3 regions of the Streptomyces lacaronensis genome follow, and region 2 is predicted to be linked to each of the others. Evidence: riboswitches for the same ligand, from Rfam matches in the RefSeq annotation. Region 2 holds a riboswitch; each other region holds the start of a gene.
The links. A riboswitch is a leader RNA that binds a small molecule or an ion and turns the genes downstream of it on or off. The one in region 2 is predicted to bind cobalamin.

Region 1: it holds a riboswitch for cobalamin, as region 2 does, so the genes downstream of both, ACMTAK_RS18695 (ribonucleoside-diphosphate reductase subunit alpha) here and ACMTAK_RS44075 (CbtB domain-containing protein) in region 2, are expected to answer to the same signal.
Region 3: it holds a riboswitch for cobalamin, as region 2 does, so the genes downstream of both, ACMTAK_RS37360 (cobalamin biosynthesis protein) here and ACMTAK_RS44075 (CbtB domain-containing protein) in region 2, are expected to answer to the same signal.

The regions. Positions count from the first base shown of each region.
Region 1 covers NZ_JBLHDK010000003.1:4,438,719-4,443,710, forward strand. The annotation lists gene ACMTAK_RS18675 (IPT/TIG domain-containing protein) at 23-955, opposite strand; gene ACMTAK_RS18680 (hypothetical protein) at 1,449-1,736, shown strand; gene ACMTAK_RS18685 (DUF7196 family protein) at 1,778-1,948, shown strand; gene ACMTAK_RS18690 (GNAT family N-acetyltransferase) at 2,029-2,535, shown strand; cobalamin riboswitch at 2,646-2,806, shown strand; gene ACMTAK_RS18695 (ribonucleoside-diphosphate reductase subunit alpha) at 3,109-4,992, shown strand, end outside.
Region 2 covers NZ_JBLHDK010000003.1:10,186,948-10,191,939, reverse strand. The annotation lists gene ACMTAK_RS44090 (FAD-dependent monooxygenase) at 1-740, opposite strand, end outside; gene ACMTAK_RS44085 (TetR/AcrR family transcriptional regulator) at 870-1,520, shown strand; gene ACMTAK_RS44080 (CbtA family protein) at 1,642-2,403, opposite strand; gene ACMTAK_RS44075 (CbtB domain-containing protein) at 2,425-2,646, opposite strand; cobalamin riboswitch at 2,703-2,836, opposite strand; gene ACMTAK_RS44070 (MurR/RpiR family transcriptional regulator) at 2,905-3,804, opposite strand; gene ACMTAK_RS44065 (polysaccharide deacetylase family protein) at 3,898-4,785, shown strand; gene ACMTAK_RS44060 (polysaccharide deacetylase family protein) at 4,832-4,992, shown strand, end outside.
Region 3 covers NZ_JBLHDK010000003.1:8,673,067-8,678,058, forward strand. The annotation lists gene ACMTAK_RS37355 (cobyric acid synthase) at 1-1,429, opposite strand, end outside; gene ACMTAK_RS37360 (cobalamin biosynthesis protein) at 1,426-2,409, opposite strand; cobalamin riboswitch at 2,556-2,773, opposite strand; gene ACMTAK_RS37365 (hypothetical protein) at 2,933-3,181, opposite strand; gene ACMTAK_RS37370 (inorganic phosphate transporter) at 3,195-4,451, opposite strand; gene ACMTAK_RS37375 (class II aldolase/adducin family protein) at 4,803-4,992, shown strand, end outside.

The DNA.
Region 1 (4,992 bases), 5.7 Mb from region 2:
TGGTCCGGCCGGATGCGTGCGGTCAGACGTAGAGGAAACCGCCGGGGACGTTGACAGTGCCGAAGGCGGTCACCAGAGTGACCGTCGCGTTGCCGACGGCCCCGGGCGGGGTGATGCCGGCCACCGTCGTGGGAGTGGCGGTCACACCGGTGGCGGGGACGCCGTTGAACAGCACGGCCAGCACACCACCGAGGCTGGTGCCGGTGATGGTGAACGCGGTGCCGCCGGTGGCGGGTCCGGTGGCGGGCGTGATGGCCACGGGCGCCGGTGCCGGCGGCGCGACGAAGTAGGTGAAGCCACCGGGCACGTTGCCGCTGCCGCCGGGGCCGGTGAGGGTCACGGTGACATTGCCGCCCGCGGGCGGGCCCGCCGGGGTGATGCCGATCAGGCTGGTCCCGGCGGGGTTGATGGCCAGGATGGCCGAGGGGCTTCCGCCGAAGGTGACGCCGGTGACCCCGGTCAGATTGGTGCCCGTGATCACGTACACGGTGCCGCCGGTGGTCGGGCCCACGGTCGGGGTGATGGCGACGGCGGCGGGCGGGGCCGGTGCCACGTAGGTGTACGGCAGGCCGTTGCTGGTCCCGGCGGCGGTGGTGACGGTGATCTGGACGGTACCGGGCGCGTGCGGCGGGGCTATCACCACGATGCCGTCGTAGCCGGGGTTGCCGCCGCCTCCGGGCCAGCCACCTCCGCCACCCCAGCCGCCGCCACCGCCACCCCAGCCACCACCGCCGGCAACGCCGGGGTTGTCCTGGTAGACGATGGTGGCGGGCGTGCCGCCGAAGGACACGCTGGTGACGCCGCGCAGGTTCTGCCCGAACAGCCGGACGTAGTTGCCACCGGCGGCGGGGCCCGAGTCGGGCACCACGGCGAGCAGCGTCGGCGGTCCCGACGGCGGCCAATAGCCCGCGGCGGCGGCGTTGGTGGCGGCGGTCGCGAGAGCGGTCGAGGTCATGGTCGGTCCTCCCGGGGAGGGGTTCGGGTGATGTGCGCCGACGGCATGCCGACCGGCGTGGGCACACACCGCCGGTCAACGCCTCGTCGTCACCGCGCGGCCGGGACAGGCCGCACCGGAGCAACGGATGAGCCACGGGCGGCCGGTCGGGGCGCGGGAGCGGTGCGCGGATGAGATCGGAGTCATGGGCGGACGCCCAGCTCCTGGAGTGGCCGATGAGGTATGGGGCAGCCACGGCGGCCACGTTCCCAGTTACCCACGCCCCTCGGCCTCGCTCAAGGCCTCACGGCGTCCATCACTCGTTTGGCGCATGAGGGCGCGCGTGGCGCCGAGCTTGTATGACAAGCGCTCGGCTATTCGGGCGAATGCGTGCCAAGGGGTATGGCTTGGCGTCGCCCGTCATGCCTCTAATGAGTGACATCGGCAGTGCCGACCCAGCAGTGACATCGGCCGTGCCGACCCCCGTATGACCACCCGGGGAGGAAACGATCCGATGAGCCTCGCCGCGTTCCTTCTCGCCCTCGGCACCACCTGCCGGATCACCCGCTTCATCACCAAGGACACCCTGGCGGCGGGGTTCAGGATCTGGGTCGCCGACCGCTTCGGCGACGACTCCCGCGCCTCCTACCTGGTCAACTGCGGCTGGTGCACCAGCACATGGGTGGCCGCCGCCATCGCCGTCTACGCCTCCTTGCTGCACACCACCGCGTGGTTCCACCTCCCGGCCACCGCCCTGACGCTCTCCTACCTGGCCGGTGTCGCCTCGCGATGGCTGGACTGACCCACCGCCCCACAACGACCCGAGGGAAAGGAAGGGCAACCATGGCCTGCAACTGCGGCGGAACAGCGGCTCAATGGCCGCCTCAACCCGTTGTCGTCTATGAGCTGACGCTGCCGGACGGCACGGTCCGGCGCTACGTCACCCACCAGGAAGCCGACGCCGCCAACAAGCGCGCGGGCTCCACCGGAGTGATCACCGCCGTCACCCGGTGACACCGAGGACCCACACCCCACACCCCCCACACCCCGCGCCCGGCGACCCGGCTGTCAGTGGCCTGCGGCAGACTGCGGGCATGGACATCACGATCAGGCGCGCACGGGACGAGGAACTGGACGCAATCGGAGAGCTCACCGCGCAGGTGTATCTGGGGGACGGACTCCTGGACTTCGGGGACAGTGATCCTTATCTCGCCACCCTGCGCGACGCCCGCCGCCGGGCCGCCGAGTCCGAGCTGCTGGTCGCGGCGGACGCGGCGAGCGACGAGGTGCTGGGCGCCGTGGCGTTCGCCGTGCACGGCGGGGCGTACGCGGAGCTGGCCCGCCCCGGCGAGGGCGAGTTCCGGATGCTGGCCGTCCGCCCCGAATCGCGCCGACGCGGCGCCGCCGAAGCGCTTGTGCGAGCCTGCCTTGACCGGGCCCGCGCACTGGGCCTGCGGCGCATAGTGATCAGCAGCCAGCACTCGATGACCGCCGCCCACCGCCTGTACGAGCGGCTGGGCTTCACCCGTGCCCCGGAGCGCGACTGGGGGCCCCTGCCGGGGACGGACCTCACCCTCTTGGCCTTCACCGTGGAGCTGTGACGCCCCGCGCCGCACGCCCCAGGTGATGGCCTGACCCGCGCCCCAGGTCACGGGCCACCTTCGGAACGCATTAGCACATTCATGCGAAACTCCGCAGCTCCGACACAAGATATGGGGGTGCGTGCGTCGGCCGACACAAGATGTATGCTCGTCCTCGCTGTCACCGCAGGGGAATCCGGTGGGAATCCGGAACTGTCCCGCAACGGTGTACGTGTGCGCTCATTTCGGCGTGCCCGTGAGTCCGAGCACCTGCCGACGGCCCTGTGAACACGTCCCCCGGCCCCGAGGGTTGGGCCGATGGACGCTGCGTGGTGTGCCCGGCGTACGAGGAGTGCGGCATCGGCATGCCCGTACGCGCCCATCGCACCACCCCTGGCGGCCTCAGGGCCTGTCCGGAGTTGTGATCTGGGCTCGCGGGGCGTGGTACGCACGCTCGCGGAGGTTGCCGAAACGCCCTAGTAGCTCCGCTACGAGGGCCTTCCGGCGCCTTGCGATCGCACGCACCACGCCCCGCTCCCTGAGCCCAGATCACAGCTCCGGACAGGCCCTGACCGAGCGAAGGAGAGCACCTCAGTGACCATCGCGCCCGCCGATCCGGTTTCAGCGCAGGCGGCTTCTCAGGCAGCGGACGACGCGCCCGGGACCGCCCTGCTACGGACTCTCACCGGACTCACCGCCGATCTGCCCGCCACCGATCCCGGCAAGGTCGCGGCCGCCGCCCTGCGCGGCCGTCATCCCGGTTCGGACGAGGCGGAGTTGCGTGCCCTCGCGACCGAGGCGGCGGCCGGACTGATCGCCGAGGAGCCGGAGTACTCGCGGCTCGCGGCGCGGCTGCTGGCGCTGACCATCACGGAGGAGGCGGCCGGGCAGGGCGCGGTCTCCTTCTCGGCCTCCGTCCGGGTGGGCCATCGCGAGGGCCTGCTCGCCGACTCCACCGCGGAGTTCGCCGCCGCCCACGCCGAGCGGCTGGACGCGCTGGTGGAGCGGGCGCTGGCCGACGGCGCCGACAACCGCTTCGGGTACTTCGGGCTGCGCACCCTCTACAGCCGCTATCTGCTGCGCCACCCCCTCACCCGTCAGGTGATCGAGACCCCGCAGCACTTCCTGCTGCGCGTGGCCTGCGGGCTCGCCGAGGACCACTCGGAGCGGGCGCTGGAGGACGTGGCCGAGCTCTACCGGCTGACCAGCACGCTGTCGTATCTGCCCAGCTCCCCCACGCTGTTCAACTCCGGCACCCGGCATCCGCAGATGTCGTCCTGCTATCTGCTGGACTCCCCGCTGGACGAGCTGGACTCGATCTACAACCGCTACCACCAGGTGGCGCGGCTGTCGAAGCACGCGGGCGGCATCGGCCTGTCCTACTCCCGCATCCGGGCGCGCGGTTCGCTGATCCGGGGCACCAACGGGCACTCCAACGGCATCGTGCCGTTCCTGCGCACGCTCGACGCCTCGGTGGCCGCCGTCAACCAGGGCGGCCGGCGCAAGGGCGCGGCCTGTGTCTACCTGGAGACCTGGCACGCGGACCTCGAGGAGTTCCTGGAGCTGCGGGACAACACCGGCGAGGACGCCCGCCGCACCCACAACCTCAACATCGCCCACTGGATCCCGGACGAGTTCATGCGCCGGGTCGAGGCGGACGCCGACTGGTCGCTGTTCTCCCCGGCCGACGCGCCCGATCTGGTGGACCTGTGGGGCGAGGAGTTCGACGCCGCGTACCGCAGGGCCGAGGCCGAGGGGAAGGCCGTCAAGCAGGTCCCGGCGCGCCAGCTGTACGCCCGGATGATGCGCACCCTCGCGCAGACCGGCAACGGCTGGATGACGTTCAAGGACGCCGCCAACCGCACCGCCAACCAGACCGCCGAACCCGGCAGGGTCGTCCACTCCTCCAACCTCTGCACCGAGATCCTGGAGGTCACCGACGACGGCGAGACCGCCGTGTGCAACCTCGGATCGATCAACCTCGCCGCGCACCTGGGCGAGGACGGGCAGCTGGACTGGGAGCGCCTGGACGCCACCGTCCACACCGCCGTGACCTTCCTCGACCGTGTGGTGGACATCAACTTCTACCCCACGGAGGAGGCCGGGGCCTCCAACTCCCGCTGGCGCCCGGTGGGTCTGGGCCTCATGGGGCTCCAGGACGTCTTCTTCCGGCTGCGGCTGCCGTTCGACTCGCCCGAGGCCACGGCGCTCTCCACGCGGATCTCCGAGCGCATCATGCTCGCCGCGTACGAGGCGTCCTGCGAGCTGGCCGAGCGCCACGGCCCGCACCCCGCCTGGGCCGAGACCCGCACCGCGCGCGGTGTGCTGCACCCGGACCACTACCCGGACGCGGTGGCCACCTGGCCGGAGCGCTGGCAGGCGCTGCGCGCGCGGATGGCGAAGTCCGGGATGCGGAACTCGCTGCTGCTGGCGATCGCGCCGACCGCGACCATCGCCTCCATCGCGGGCGTCTACGAG
Region 2 (4,992 bases):
GTGGCGATCTCCTCGTGGGTGACGGGGGCGTCGCGGGCGGTGTCCATCTGGTCCGCGCGCCCGAAGGTGAAGCGGTAGAGGTCACCGTCGACCGGGACCAGCATGGCCCAGTAGTCGCCCACCTGACGGGTCAGGGTGCTGATGTGCCCCATCCGCTTCGGCACCAGCGAGGACACCGCGGTCAGCCGGATGTCGGTCAGCACCGCCTGATGGGTCCCGGCCCGCCCGGGAAACGGCAGCTCAAGCAGTTTGCGCACCGTGCTGTGGCCACCGTCGCACGCCACCAGATAGCGCGCCCGCACCTCCAGGCCGTCCGCCGTCACGACCACGCCGTCCTCGTCCGACTCGACCTTCGAGACGGCGGCGGAGCGCAGAACCCGCGCGCCCGCGGCGATCGCCCGCTCCTCGAGCACCTCCTCGATCTTCCACTGAGGGATGCCGATCACGCCGTTGTGCCTGGTCTGCCAGGGGGTGCAGTCCAAGGGCACGGGCAGCAGCGCGAAGTTCCCGCCCACCGGGCCACGCGGGGTGGCCCGCCGCAGCATCGGCTCCAACAGCCCGCGCGACTCCAGCAGTTCGGCCGTACGGGGCTGGATGGCACCGCCCTTCACCTGCTCGATGCGCTGGTCCAGCTTCTCCAGCACCAGGGTCTCGGCCCCGGCCAGCGCCAGCTCGTACGCCAGCATCAGCCCGGTGGGGCCGGCGCCCGCGATGACGACGTCGGTCGCGCCCTCTGCCATCTCCATCGTCCCCGCCATCTCCGTCTTCTCCGTCTTCTCCGTCGGCACGGTCACCCCTCCTCGATTTCTCGCCTCGGACTACATGTATACCAGGTGCAGAAATCTCCTGAGGGCAACTGCTCTGCTACGGTGGTCGTCGTGGACGGCAAGCCAGGGCTACGGGAGCGGAAGAAGCAGCGGACCCACGCGGCGATCTCCGAGGCGGCGATCACGCTCTTCCTCGAACACGGCTTCAACCAGGTCTCGGTGGCCCAGGTGGCCGAGGCGGCCGAGGTGTCCAAGCGCACGCTCTTCGCCTACTTCCCGGCGAAGGAGGACCTCGTGGTGCACCGCCTCGCCGACCACGAGACCGAAAGTGCCCGCGTCGTACGGGCCCGCCCGCCCCGCACCACCCCGCTGACCGCACTGCGCGAGCACTTCTTCAAGGGCCTGCGCGAACGGGACCCGATCACCGGGCTCAACGACCATCCCCAGATCCTCGAGCTCACCCGGATGATCCTCGACACACCCTCGCTGGTGGCCCGGATGGAGCGGTTCAAGGCAGGTGCCGAACGCGCGCTCGCGGAAGCCCTGCGGGAGACGGCGGACACCCCGGAACTCACCGCGCGGCTGGCCGCCGTCCAAATCGTCGCGGTCCAGTGGTCGCTGGCACAGGACAACACCGCACGCGTGACGTACGGGGAGCCGGCCGACGAGCGCTACCCGGGTGCGGTGGCCGACGCGGAGCACGCGTTCGCGCTGCTGGAGAACGGACTGCGGCACCTGCCCCCGCGGAAGTGACTCCGGGCCGCCCCGCACGGGTGCCTCCGGGGCGCCAGGCTCTCAGCTCAGGCCGTCGGGTGGCCTCACAACGCGAGAGGGCCCCGGATTTCTCCGCGGGCCCTCGTGCGTCTCGGTGTGGTCAGTTCGGGGCGGCCGCCATCGCCCGGCTCTCCTCGGCCTTCCCGGGCTTGGGGTTCAGCATCCGCTCGGCGAGTTCGCCGAAGAGGAGGCCGAAGCCACCCCAGAGGATCAGCTGCATGGCGAGGGCGGACAGCCGGAACCGCCACAGGACGGTGGCCGGGAAGTCCGCCGGGACCTCGTTGATGACGGGCAGGAAGGCGAACGCCAGCCCGATGACGACAGCGAAGGCGGCCACCGCGGCGACGGTGGCGTACCAGGTGCCCAGCTTCGGGGCGAGCCGCTTGCCGAGGATGGTGGCGGCGATCGCCAGGAGCACGCTGAGCACCATCATCAGGAAGTACAGCGTCGTCCGCTTGCCGATGGTGTCGCCGTTGCCGACGGCGGGCGGGCTGGCCGGGTACTTCAGGAACGGCACGACATAGACCGCGAGCAGCGCGCAGCCGGACAGCAGCAGCGCGGTGGCCCGCGGGCTGAAGCGGCCGACGCGGCCGAGGGCGACGCAGTAGGCGAGGGCGGCGATGCCGCCGAACGCGATCCCGTAGATGAGCACACCGGTGGCCAGGCCCGCGGTGGACTGCAGACTACGGGAGACGATCTCGACCTCGTGCTCATGCGCGGGGGCGTGGGCCTCCTCGAAGCCGATCGCGCGGTCGACGTTCGGCTCACCGAGGAAATAAGCGGCGATCAGGGCGAGCACACCGGCGCCAAGACCGGCGAGCATGCCCCGCACCAGCAGGTTTCTCACTGTTGCGGAGTTCATGGGGGTGCGGCGTCCCTCGCGTCAGTGGCAGGGGAAGCCGAGCAGATGGCGGGCGTCATGCACCCACTCGTGGACACCCGAGCCGGAGACGACCGCGGTGGCGCCCTGCTCGGCGCCGACGAAGTACAGCAGGACCAGCATCAGGATGCCGAAGAAGACGGCCCAGGGAGCTATCGCCTTCAGCGGCAGCGTGGTGGGGAGGGCGGGAGTGGTGGCTGTCGGCTGCGCGACATGCTGCGCCATGACAGTGGCCTCCTAAGGGAGTTCGCGTCCCATCTCGGTGGTGCACAAGACGATGGCTGCGGGTCTGACTCACGGAACGTCCCCTTCGGATACGTCCGTTCACAGTGGCGCGACCGTGCCGGATTCCCACCGGCTTCCGTCAGACCATCGTCGATATCGCACCGACGGTACCGCGTGTCGGATGCCTGGCCAAGACCGGCCACCCGGTGAGACGCCTCTCTGGTACCAGGCCGCCGGCCCCGGCAGGACACACACGCATCACTCGTCGCGGCCGTAATGGGGGCTGTTGGGCGGCAGGAAGCGGCCCCGGAGGCGGGTCAGCAGCTCGGAGGTCTCCATCGCGCGCTCGCCCAACTGGGAGGCCACGGCCAGGGCCAGGGCATCGACCACGGCCAGCGAGCCGAGCGTCTCGCGGGTGGCCCCGGAGGCGGAGAGGGTGGCGAGGAGGGTGACGGCCACGCGGTCGCCGAGCGCCGGGCCGAGGGCGTCGGTGATCAGGACGACCGGGGCGCCCACCTCCTCGGCGTGGTCGATGATGACCTCGATCTCCTTGAAGAGCCGGGCCGGGGCGAAGATCACCACGACGTCGTCCGCCGAGAGCGGCACCAGCGCGTCCGGCAGCCTGAAGCCCATGTCCGCGGTGTGACGGGCCTTGAGCCCCAGCCGGTTGAGCCTCAGCGCGAGGTACTCGGCGATGATGCCGGACGGGCCGGCGCCGAAGGTCATGACCTCCTTGGCGGGCAGCAGCCGCTCCACGGCCGCGGCGAAGGCGTCGGCGCGCAGACTGCGCCGGGTCTCGTGGATGACCTCGGCGGCGTCCTCGAAGACCCGGTCCAGCAGTTCCTCGGTGGATCCGGCCATGTGCTCGACGCGGCTGCGCAGTCGCGCGGAGGGCCGCATCAAGGTGGCGAGTGACCGGGCCACGGCGTGCTTGAGACCGGTGAAGCCGCTGTAGCCGAGGGCCTTGGCGGTACGGACCACCGTGGCGTCACTGGTGCCGGTGAGCGCGCCGAGTTCGCTGGCGGAGGAGAAGCCCACCTCCTGCGGATGCTCTCTGAGGAACGCCGCGACCTTCTGCTCGGCGGGAGCGAGCCGCGGCCAGGCGGCCGCCACCCGCTGCTGGAGCGGCGCACCCTCCGGGATCTCCGCCATTTCCATGGGTTGCCCTCTCTTGACGTGCGTCCGTAGCGCATCCTACTTTCCTCGCGTCGCATTCACGACAAGTTCGTAGCAGATACTACGGAGCCTTCCATGACCACTTCCGCCACCCCGACGCCCGGCTACCGCCCCCGGCCTGGGGCGGTCGACCGCCCCCAGTGGCCGGGCGGCGCCCGCTGCGCCGTGATGCTGAGCTTCGACGTGGACGGCCCGGCGCTGCTGGCCAACCTCGGCCACGCCCCCGACATCTGGCGCTCGCCACGGCTGTTCTCGCTCGGCGCCTACGGCCCGCACCGGGGCACCCCCCGGATTCTCGACCTGCTGGCGGACTTCCCCGTCCCCGCCACCTTCTTCGTCCCCGGCTGGACCGGCGAGAGCTGGCCCGACCTGCTGAAGACCATCGCGGACCACGGCCATGAGCTGGGCCATCACGGCTATATGCACGAGCTGTACTACTCCAAGTCCATCGCCGAGCAGCGCGCGCTCATCGAGCGCAGCCAGGAGATCTTCCAGCGGGTGGCCGGCACCACGGCCGTGGGGTTCCGCACCCCCTCCGGTGACTTCCGCGCCGACAGCCCCCAGCTGCTGCGCGATCTCGGCTTCTCCTACTCCAGCTCCATGCGCGGCGACGACCGCCCGTACCGCTGGCGGATCGACGGGCGCGACACCGACCTCATCGAGATCCCCGCGCAGTGGGAGCTGGACGACTTCCCCCAGTTCGCCTACAACGACGTCCCGGCGGAGCCGCGCAGCCAGGACCGGATCGCCGGCACCGAACTCACCCTGGACAACTGGCGGCGGGAGTTCGACGGCTACTACCGCTACGGGCTCTGCTACGTCGTGATGATGCACCCGGAAGTCATGGGCAAGCCGAGCCGGGCGCTGCTGCTGCGCCGGCTGATCGAGCACATCCGCTCCCATGACGACGTGTGGTTCGCCACCGGAAGCCAGATCGCCCAGTGGTGGCGGACCCACCACTGAGCGGACCCACCACTGAGCGCCAGGGACGAGACGGAAGGAGAACGCGGTGAAGAGCGAGCAGGCGCGGCCCCGGCTGGAGGAGAACCCGCCCTGGCCGGACGGCGCCCGGTGCGCGGTCGTGGTGACGGTCAACCTCGACGCGGAGCTGTTCTGGCTGCGGCTGGACGAGTCCTGCCACGAGCGGCCCAAGACCCTGTCCATGGGCGA
Region 3 (4,992 bases), 1.5 Mb from region 2:
CCCGGCCCGCCGCGGCGGCCACCCGCCGCAGAAACGCCCGCCGGAAGCCGTCGCTCTCCAGCGAGCCGTGCCAGTGCGTGCCCCACACCGAGCCCACCCGGCAGCCGTCCAGGAAGGGCTCCTCGGCCCCGTCCAGCAGCTCGGCGACCCCGTGGTGGATCTCGTAGCCCTCCACCCGCTCGCCGAGCGCCTCGCCCACCGGCCGGGCCAGGGTCTTCTCGGTCGCGAACCGCACCCGCACCGGCAGCAGCCCGAGCCCGGCGACCGTTCCGGCCTTCGACTCGACCTCGTCCTCGATGCGCTCCCCGAGCGCCTGGAAGCCGCCGCAGACGCCCAGCACCGGACGGCCCTCGGCGGCCCGCCGGGCGATCGCGTCGGCCAGCCCGCGCTCACGCAGCCACTCCAGCGCCCTTACGGTGCCCCGGGTGCCCGGCAGCACCACCAGATCGGCGTCGGCCAGCTCCTCGGGCCGGTCCACGAACCGCACGATCACGCCCGGCTCCGCCGCCAGCGCGTCCACGTCCGTGAAGTTGGACATCAGCGGCACGGCGGCCACCGCTATCCGCAGGACATCCGCGCCGTAAGGGGGCGCCACGACGCTCTCCCGCACCGCGCCGCGCAGCGACACCCGCAGCCCGTCCTCCTCGTCGATGCCCAGCCCGTGGGCGAACGGGAGTACCCCGACGGTCGGGCGCCCGGTGAGGTCGCGCAGCATCTCGAGACCGGGCTCCAGGAGGCTCACATCGCCGCGGAACTTGTTCACCAAGTAGGCGGCCACATGCCGTTGGTCCGCCGCCGACAGCAGCGCGGTCGTGCCGAAGAAGGACGCGAAGACGCCACCGCGGTCGATGTCCCCGACCACCACGACCGGAAGCCCGGCGGCGCGCGCCAGCCCCATGTTGACGATGTCGGTGCGGCGCAGATTGATCTCGGCCGGGCTGCCCGCGCCCTCGCAGATCACCGCGTCATGGGCGCTCCGCAGCTCCTCCAGGCACTCCGTGACGGTCCCCAGCAGCGCCTCACGCCCCGCGGAGAGCCTTTCGCCCGGCGAGGGGGCTCCGGGCCCGCCGAAGTACCCGCGCGCGCTCAGCTCGCCCACCGGCCTGCCCAGCAGCACCACTTGGCTGCTGCGGTCGCTGCCAGGCTTCAGCAGGACCGGGTTCATCAGCGCGCTCGGCTCGACGCGCGCGGCGGCGGCCTGCATGGCCTGGGCCCGCCCGATCTCCGCCCCCTCCCGCGTGACGAAGGAGTTGAGCGACATGTTCTGCGCCTTGAAGGGCGCCACGCTGACGCCCTTACGGGCGAGCCACCGGCAGATCCCGGCCGTCACCACGCTTTTGCCCGCGTCGGAGGTCGTGCCCGCGACGAGCAGCCCCCCGCCGCGCGCCCCGGAACCGTCCGTGCCGCCCTTACCGCGTATCCCGCTCATCCGCCGCCCCTTCCCAAGGCCCGGAGCCGCCTCGTCAACGCCCGCAGGACCGGCCGGGCCGCCATGGACACCCCGAGCGCCAGGACGCCGACGCGCCGCGACAGCCGTATCGCCCGCTCGATGTCGGCCGACTCCACCGGCCGCCCGCCGGAGTTGAGCACCGGCCGGTGTTCGACCCGGCCGCCGTACGCGAGGGTGCCGCCCAGCCGGACGCCGAGCGCACCCGCGAAGGACGCCTCCACGGGGCCCGCGTTGGGGCTCGGATGGCGTCGGCCGTCGCGCCGCCAGGCGCGCCACGCACCGCGCGGATCGGGGCCCGCGAGGGTCGCCAGGGCCGCCGTAAGGCGTGCACCGGGCCAGCCGGCCACATCGTCCAGCCGGGCCGCCGACCAGCCGAACCGCCGGTAGCGCGGCGACTTGTGGCCCACCATGGCGTCCAGGGTGTTGACGGCGCGGAAACCTATGAGCCCCGGCACGCCGCCCACGGCGCCCCACATCAGCGCGCCCACGACCGCGTCGGAGGTGTTCTCGGCGACCGATTCGACGACCGCGCGGGCGATCTGCGGCCCGTCCAGCGCCTGCGGATCGCGGCCGCACAGATGCGGCAGCCGCTCCCGGGCGACATCGAGGTCCCCGGCGGCCAGCGCTCCGCCGACGGCCCGTGCCTCACGGCCCAGGCTCGTGCCGCCCAGCACGGCCCAGGTGGCGGCGGCGGTCAGCGCGACCTCCGCGCCACGGCGGCCGTCAAGGCCCCGTACAGCGCGGGTCAGCAGCGCCGCACCGGCGGCCGCGCCGCCCGCGCACAACGCGGTGTGCAGGGCCCCGTAACCCCGGTGGTCGCGCCACAGCAGGCGCTCGGCGGCCGCGGCGGCGCGCCCGAACGCGGCCACCGGATGGCCGCGGCGCGGATCGCCCGTGGCGAGGTCGCCGAGGAAGCCGAGGGCCGCGCCGCACGCGAACGAGGCGTGGTCGGCACGCATCCGTCAGGCCGCCGTCACGCCTCGGCGCGGCGATGCGGAACCAGACGGGCCAGAGGGGCCGGAAGAGCCGAATCGGACAGGGAGGGCTGGCGGCGTGGCGATGCCGGGCATGGCGGTATGTCCTCACTCAGGGTCCGCGCCCTGGTTCGACGTGACCGGCGGTGAGAGTCTCCTGGCTCCCGGATCCGCGGCCCTCCCGGTCTTCCAGCCCCGCGTACGCGACGAACCGTACGGACGAGCCGTGACCCCATACAGGCGATGGGAGGGTGCTCCCCGGTGACAGTGGCGGGACCGCGCCGGATTCTCACCGGCTTCCTCTCCTGCCGCCGTTTGGCTCGGGAAGTCCACCATGGGCCGCGAATGGCCGTCAACTCGCATATGACCCATGACGCCCGAGTGTGCCGAGCCCCACAGACAACCGCACCTCACAGGACGGCCGCCGGACGGTCGGCGCTGGTCAGCGCCACCATCCGGCGGCCGGTGGGTCGTTCGGGGAAGCGGGTCCTCAGGCGACGATCAGATATCAGGCGACGATCAGGTAGATGCCGTACACCACGACCGCGGCGCACACCGCGAAGCAGGCGTACGCGCCGGTGCGGGCGAGCGGGGAGGCGCCCACCGTGCCACCGGGCACGGCGGCCGTGCGGCCCTGCTCCGGCGCCGCCTTACGGGAGGTGCCGACGATGCCCAGGGTGAAGACGCCCACCATGGCGACCGTCACCGCGAGACTGATGCCGAAGACCTGACCGAGTGCCGCCCAGTCGATGCTCATGTTTCCTGGCTCCTTAGCGGGTGGTGCTGCTCGCGACGGCGGGGGTGGGGGACTGCTCGGGCGTGCTCTCCGAGGTGCCGTCCTCGGGGGCGGCGCTCGGCGCACCGGCGGGCGGCGGGGCCACGGACCGCAGGGCGGCCGTGACGGCGCCCACCGGCTCCTGGGTGCCGACCTCGTTGACGTTGGTGTGGTCCACGGGCTTGCGGCGCGACAGCATCCAGATCGCCCCGCAGGCCAGGACGGCGAGCACGGCCACCGCCGTGATTCCCGCGTTCCCCTGGTCGGCCAGGAGCGCGGCGGCGCCCGCCACCAGACCGGCGGCCGGCAGGGTCAGCACCCAGGCGACCACCATCCGGCCCGCGGTCGACCAGCGCACCACGGCGCCCTTACGGCCGACACCCGCGCCCATCACGGCGCCCGAGCAGACCTGGGTGGTGGAGAGCGCGAAGCCGATGTGGGAGGAGGCGAGGATGACGGTGGCGGCGCCGGTCTGGGCGGCGAAGCCCTGCGGCGGCTGGATGTCGGTGATGCCCTTGCCCATGGTGCGGATGATGCGCCAGCCGCCCAGGTAGGTGCCGAGCGCGATGGCCAGGCCCGCCGAGACGATGACCCACAGCGGCGGGTCGGAGTCGGGCGCCACCACGTTCCCGGTGACCAGCGCCAGGGTGATCACGCCCATCGTCTTCTGGGCGTCGTTGGTGCCGTGGGCCAGGGAGACCAGGGCGGCCGAGGCGATCTGCCCCGCGCGGTAGCCCTTCGCGGTGTCCTCCGGGGAGCGGTCGCGGCCGAGCCGGTAGGTCAGCCGGGTGGCGGCCAGCGTGGCGATGCCGGCCACGATCGGCGCGGCGACGGCGGGGATCAGGACCTTCATGACGATCGCGTCGCCGTTGACCCCGTCCAGGCCCACGGAGACCACGGTGGCGCCGATCAGACCGCCGAACAGGGCGTGCGAGGAGCTGGAGGGGAGTCCGGCGAGCCACGTCACCAGGTTCCACAGGATCGCGCCGACGAGTCCCGCGAAGATCACTTCTGGCTGGATACCGGATCCCTCGTCGATGATCCCACCGGAGATGGTCTTGGCCACCTCCACGGACAGGAACGCGCCGACGAGATTGAGGACGGCCGACATCGCCACCGCCACCCTGGGCCCGAGTGCTCCCGTGGAGATGGTGGTGGCCATGGCGTTAGCCGTGTCGTGAAAGCCGTTCGTGAAGTCGAACACCAAGGCCGTGACGATCACGATCCCGATGAGAAGCGTGATGTGTTCCATACACCCGGTCAATCAGTTCGAAGGTCGTTAGTGGCACGGTGAAACGTAAGGAAACAGGGTGAACGGGAGATGAACTGAGCAGGGCGTCAGGGTGACATGGTTGCGGGGTCGCTAAAGCCCGGTGAATTCCAGCCTACGTTCCCATGTCGTATGGGAGTTGAGCCGGGATCGAGGGCCGCCGGAGCAGGCCCCGGGACCGGCCTCGCGGGCGTCCGCCGTCCCCTCTGCGTTCACCGCCCGGAGTCGGGTGCCCACGAGGCACGGTCGTAGTCGCCCGCCGTGCCCGTTCCGGTCCCGCCGCCGCGCGGCCGGTGGCCGCCTGGAAGGATCGGGCCCCGGAGGTGAGGGCAGGTGACCCAGTCGCGATCCACGCGGCAGCCGCAGCCGCGGCTGACGCATCCCCTGCGGCAGGCATGGACGCAGGTGGTGAGTACGGCCCGCAGGACCACCGCCGACGGCCTGGTCGTCGGCACCTCGGGCAATGTCTCGGCCCGGGTCGGCGACACCGTCCTGGTGACCCCGAGCGGCGTCCCTTACGACC